2 regions of the Shewanella spartinae genome follow, and region 1 is predicted to be linked to the other one. Evidence: predicted binding sites of a transcription regulator. Region 1 holds the regulator's gene; the other holds the start of a gene.
What was found. The regulator MetJ, encoded in region 1, represses methionine synthesis genes. The targets are predictions, from matches to a motif close to TAGACGTCTAGACGTCTA.
Positions count from the first base shown of each region.

Region 2: msrA (peptide-methionine (S)-S-oxide reductase MsrA) is a predicted target of MetJ. The motif match lies at 1,236-1,253, and genes of this name have one in related genera.

Region 1 is NZ_CP080418.1:581,903-585,111, forward strand. Features, by position in the region: gene K0I31_RS02615 (conjugal transfer protein TraF) at 1-836, shown strand, start outside; gene K0I31_RS02620 (sulfite exporter TauE/SafE family protein) at 898-1,638, opposite strand; gene metJ (met regulon transcriptional regulator MetJ) at 1,717-2,031, opposite strand; gene metB (cystathionine gamma-synthase) at 2,256-3,209, shown strand, end outside.
Region 2 is NZ_CP080418.1:2,223,183-2,226,391, reverse strand. Features, by position in the region: gene astE (succinylglutamate desuccinylase) at 1-1,022, opposite strand, end outside; gene msrA (peptide-methionine (S)-S-oxide reductase MsrA) at 1,357-1,836, shown strand; gene pgm (phosphoglucomutase (alpha-D-glucose-1,6-bisphosphate-dependent)) at 2,022-3,209, opposite strand, start outside.

The sequences.
Region 1 (3,209 bases):
TTGATGGTGAGAATGCCTATGGCAGCGTGGGGCTAGGTTTCTCCGTGGTTTTACCGACCAAGCGCATGCCTATGTCGATCTTTTACAAGACCTATATCGATGCGGTGAGCGTGGCGGTGATCGAGGACAGCGACATAGACGCCCTGACTAATCTCGATCCTAACAATCCGCCTGCCGTCACCGATCTGGATTCGCAGGGGGCCGTGGTCGCCGGTGCCATCTCTGATCTTGGTGTGGCCCTCAGCTTCCCGCTGTCGATCGTCAACATGCCGGTCGCCGTCGGTATCTCGCCCAAGCTGCAGCGCATCGACACCTATAACTATGTGGTCAGCGCCAACAACTTTGACGCCGATGATTTCGACGACAACAAGTACCGCAACGATGATACCGTGGCAAACCTGGATATTGGCGTGGCCATTCAGCCACTCGAACGCATGACCATAGGCCTGTCGGGACGTAACCTGGTGAGCCAGAAACTGGACACCGTCGAGGCGATGGGACGCAAGTTTACCTACCGTGTCGAGGCCCTCTATACCTTAGGTGTGGCCTATGATTGGGATAACTTCAGCCTGACGACAGATGTGGATCTTAATGGTCATAAGCGATTCGATGAGATAGGCGAGACCCAGTATTGGCGCCTGGGCGGCGAGATGAGGGCGACCGATTGGCTGGCCCTGCGTGTCGGCTATCGCCACGACATGAAAGATACCAGCAGTAATCTCTATACCCTGGGCACGGGCTTTACCATAGGCCGCTCCTTTAATCTGGATCTCACCGGTCTGGTGGGCACAGATGACGCCGTGGGCGGGGTGATTCAGACCTCCTATCATTTCTAGGATAGGTTTTTTAGAAACAAGAAGGCCGGCTATGATGCCGGCCTTCTTTTGAGCCTAGGTGTTAGAGCAGGGCACTTAAGGACTTGGCGGCCAGCAAGATGGCGCTCAGGCTACAGAGCACCAGCGTCATGATGCGGGTCTTATTCTTGTCTATGCGTCCCACCAGGCGATTGGCCATCAGGTAACCCAGCAGCACAGAGGGGAGCAGCAGCGCCGAGCAGTAGAAGTGATGCAGGGTCAGTAGACCCGTAAGCCCCAGGATCACTATGGCGATGGTGGAGCTGAAGATGAAGAAGGCCGACAGGGCCGCGCGAAACTGCTTGGCATCTTTACCCGAGAGCAGTATGGCCAGCGGTGGTCCGCCGATAGCGGCGATGTTGCCGAAGATCCCCGAGATCACCCCGGCGATAAACAGGCTGCGGCGGTTGACCACTAAGTTGAGCCGCATCAGGCTCAGCAGTACGGCGATGGCCACGATGATGGCGATAGTCATGCCGAGCACGTCCTGGGGGGCGACCATGAGCAGGCCGGCGCCGATCAGTCCGCCGGGGATGCGTCCCAGCAAGGCATATTGCAGGCCGTTGAATTCCAGGGCGCCACGCTCGCGGATCAGGGTCAGCAGGGCGATAGAGAAGCCCATCAGGATCACCGGCGCAGGCACCAGAGACGGTTCGATAAGGTAGAGCAGAGGCGCGGCGACGACTGCCATGCCGAAACCGATCAGGCTCTGGGTGAGGGCGCCGACGAAGACGATAAGCGAGGCTAGCGCCAGAATATGGGGATCGAGCGGAAGTGCAGGCACTGCAATGTTCCAGGCTAAGGTTGAAAACTAAAAGAGGGACCGCCTAGCGATCCCTCTATCGATTCGTGTGTGAGTGGATCACTCCATCTCTTCCCACTCTATGCCCATCTCGGTCATCAGACGTTTGACTTCGGCTGGGATGCTATCTGGCTTGTCTTTAGACAGGTCATCGTCTTGGGGGAGTGGTTGACCGGTGTAGGCGTGCAGGAAGGCCTCGCACAGCAGCTCGCTGTTAGTGGCGTGACGCAAGTTGTTGACCTGGCGCCGGGTGCGTTCGTCGGTTAACACCTTAAGCACCTTAAGAGGAATAGAGACAGTGATCTTCTTTACCTGCTCATTCTTCTTACCATGTTCAGCATAGGGGCTGATATAATCGCCATTCCACTCAGTCATTGACTCACCTGTAAATTCTAAAATTCGGTGCAGATTTTAAACCCTTACAAATTACAGTCAAATTATTGCCTCGAATTTTTGGCAAATGCAAATAGATTTCTAAATGTTTGGACGTCTAAACGTCCAAAAGTTGTTGACGCCCACTACCGGCTTAGGTACATTTAGACGTCCAGACATCTCTTTTGTCCGAGGTGCCTGCCCAGATCCATATTGAGGAGTTGAAGATGACAGCGCGTAAACTAGCCACCGCCGCCGTACGACGAGGCATAGAGTCAGACACTCAGCACGGTGCCGTGGTGCCGCCTATCTATCTGTCGACAAACTACTCGTTTGAAGGGCATCAACAGCCGCGGGCGTTCGATTACAGCCGTTCCGGTAATCCGACCCGCTCCATTCTCGGCGATGCGATTGCCGAACTGGAACAAGGGGCGACCGGCGTGGTGACCTGCACCGGCATGGCCGCCATCACCCTGGTGACCAGCCTGTTAGGCCCAGAGGATCTGCTGGTGGTGCCCCACGATTGCTATGGCGGCAGCTATCGTCTCTTCACCAACCTGGCCAAGAAGGGCGCCTTTAGGCTCCTGGTGGTGGATCAAACCGATGAGCGTGCGCTTGAGCAGGCGCTGACCCAGTCACCCAAGGTGGTGTGGCTGGAGACCCCCTCTAACCCGCTGCTGCGAGTAGTCGATATCGAGGCCATCGCTCAGGCGAGCCATAAGGTGGGCGCTCAGGTGGTGGTGGACAACACCTTCCTCTCTCCTGTGTTACAACAGCCGCTGTTGCTGGGGGCCGATATCGTGGTGCACTCCACCACCAAATATATCAATGGTCACAGCGATGTGGTGGGCGGCGCCGTGGTGGCCAAAGACCCTGAGGTGGGCGAGCTGCTGCACTGGTGGTCGAACACCCTAGGTCTCACCGGGTCAGCCTTCGACAGCTACCTGACCCTGAGGGGGCTGAGAACCCTGGCGGTGCGCATTCGTGAACACCAAGCCAACGCTCAGAAGGTATTGGCACTGCTTTGTGACCACAAGGCGGTGGAAAAAGTGTATTATCCGGGGCTTGCCGAGCATCCAGGCCATGAAATTGCGGCCAGACAGCAGAAGGGCTTCGGCGCTATGCTGAGTTTTGAATTAAAAGGTGGCGAATCGGCACTCGTTGCCTTTTTAGATGCGTTA
Region 2 (3,209 bases), 1.6 Mb from region 1:
AAACACAGCACAGTGCGCTGGCCAACCGGCACATTGGCGTTGGGAAACACGATGGACTCAGATTCGGCCTCGACCTTAATCTCAGTCCCGCCATCCTTAGCCAATATATAACCTCTTGGAAACGCCGTAAAATTCTCTACGTCGTCGGCAAAGGTAAAGCTAAAGTCGTCAAATTGCTTATTGATTGAGCGATTAACCTGATACAGATTCACCTGACTCGGGTCAAACTCACCGAGCTCGAGATCGCGGCCGCTTACCAGACGAGTCAGCATCTCCTTGACCGCGATAAAGCGGGTCATATCGTTCTGCCCCATAGGCATCACCTTGCCCAGCTCTATGGTAAAGGCGTGTGCCTGATAACCGTGGGCCGAGAAGTAACTAAAGGTGGTCGTAGGTTCGTGGTGGAACAGCACTGTCTTGATGCCGCAGGCGGCCAGGAACATGATCTGCTCACCGCTATAGGGCTCGCCATGGGGATAAGGGTAGATGGCAAACTTCTCATGCTTAGAGGCGCGAATTGCCGTGTGCAGGTCGTAGTGATAACGACTGCCGCCTTCGGGCGCCGCGTTAAAGAAGCGATCCACATACTGCTCCAGCTTCTTAGCACGTACCCGCTCGGCATTGCTCTCACCCTTGGCATGGGCACCGCTGAAGAGACGATTGAGGTTCTCTTCGACGAAACGTGTGCCATTGAGTATTGCAGGTGGGTTACCGATTAGAAACAGCACCCGATGACGGGCGATCAGCGTCTCAGATAGCAGCACAGTAATAAGCTGATCACACAGCTCGATAGGCGCCGTCTCATTACCGTGCACCGCCGAGGAAAGCACTATGCTCTTAAGCGCATCTTCCTTTCCATCTAGCTCGCCCTCTTGATCAGTTTCATGCTTAGTGAGTGGCTCAAATTGGATGACGCCGGTATCCCATACCGACACCTGTGTGTGTTGCCCCAGGGTAAATTCAAACGCCTCGAGGCCGACAGGATTGTCTAGTGTCAATTGCAAAAAGTCTTTCGACAACATCAGGGTGTCTTGCACTGCAAACTCCTTACTGCATCACCATCACAGCGCCCACCTTGTAGGCCTGAAAGATAGCGACTCCTTGGATTTATTAGCATTATTATCAGTTGGCCAGCATAGTAACACTTAAGCGAGTCGACGACCACGCGGGCCAGTCGATCGCCGCATATTTTCCCTGTTGCATTCGTTAATCAGATAATACAGAATAAAGCCGTCTAGCCATCTAAACGTATAAAATTAACTGGACTAGACGATTCGTTAGATAATTTAGACACTAGATAATTGGTTATCTAGATGAACAAAAGATAGATAAGCGTTAATCGAGAAGAGGTCAACCATGGCATTAGCAACATTTGGCGCAGGCTGTTTCTGGGGCGTAGAGTATTTTTTCAAGCAGATAGACGGCGTTACCTCTGCCACCTGTGGCTATATGGGCGGTGATGACAAGGCGACCACCTATAAAGAGGTTAAGACTGGCACAACCGGGCACGCCGAGGTGGTACAGGTCGAGTTTGACGAGACCAAGGTGAGCTTCGACGATCTGCTGGCCGTGTTCTGGAGTAACCATAATCCCACCATGCTCAATATGCAGGGCGGCGATATCGGCAGTCAGTATCGCAGCGCCATCTTCTTCCACGACAAGACCCAGAAGGAACAGGCCGAAGCTTCAAAGTTGGCCCTCGCCCGCAGCGGTAAATGGGGGCTTAGACCCATAGTGACTGAGATAGTCCCAGTGCTCACCTTCCATAAGGCGGAGGAGTATCATCAGAACTATCTAGAAAAGAACAACTTGCCTAGCTGTCACCTCACCTACTAGCGCTTGGTTATTCCAAGCAGCTCGATGCAAGTTACGCCCACAAAAAAAGCCAGTGAATCACTGGCTTTTTTGATCTGTACTAAGAATTAAGATTCCATGGAGTAACCGACTAAGGTTTATCCAAGAGCCTGTTAGTCTAACGAACTAGTCCAACGAACTAGGCTAACGAACTAGGCCAACTTCGATTAGGCCAAGAGCCGCTCTATCATCTGCTGGGCCTGCTCGAGCACCTGCTCGAGATGCGCCTCGCTGACAAAACTTTCGCCATAGAGCTTAAACAACGCCTCAGTGCCCGATGGGCGTGCGGCGAACCAAGCATTTTCGGTCACTACCTTGATGCCGCCGATAGCCGCGCCATTGCCCGGGGCATGGGTCAGCACCTCGAGGATGGCATCTCCAGCCATGGCTTCACAGCCAATATCGCTGACATTCAGGGGCGCGCTCACCAACTGATTAAACTTAGCCTTACGTTTAGGGTTAACCGGCGAGTCGATACGCTTGTAGAAACTCTCGCCGTGACGCTCAACCATCTCGGCGTAAAGCTTAGCCGGCGTCTTACCCGTTACCGCCAGTATCTCTGCCGCCAGCAGCGCCAGGATGAAACCATCTTTATCGGTACACCAACTGCCGCCGTCACGACGTAGGAAGGCGGCGCCGGCACTCTCTTCACCGCCGAAGGCGAAGCTGCCATCGGCCAGGCCGTCGACGAACCATTTAAAGCCAACCGGCACCTCACAGAGGCTGCGAGACCGCTCTAAGCACACCTTATCTATCATGGCGCTGGAGACCAGTGTCTTGCCTATCTTAAGATCGGCAGACCACTGCGGGCGATGGGACAAGAGATACTCGATAGCCACCGCCAGATAATGGTTTGGGTTCATCAGGCCGCTGCCCGGGCACACAATACCGTGCCTGTCGTAATCGGGGTCGTTACCGACACAGATATCAAAGGCATCCTGATGGGCCAACAGACCCGCCATGGCATAGGGCGATGAGCAGTCCATACGGATCTTGCCATCCTTATCCAGGGGCATAAAACCAAAGGCGGGATCGATGCGATCGTTCACTAGGGTAATATCCAGCCCATAGCGCTCGGCAATCTTGGCCCAATAGTGAATTCCTGAGCCGCCGAGGGGATCGACGCCAATGCGAATGCCGGCCTGCTTAATGGCCTGCATGTTGATCACCTGCTCGAGATCTTCGACATAATCCGCCATCAGATCGCGCTCTTGAATAAGACTGGTCGTAACCGCCACTGAATAGGTCAGGCGCTTAACCCCTTCTAACTGCTTCGCCAGATACTCGTTGGCGCGCAGCTCGACCCAGGCCGTAATACCGCCTTCGGCGGGTCCGCCATGGGGGGGATTATATTT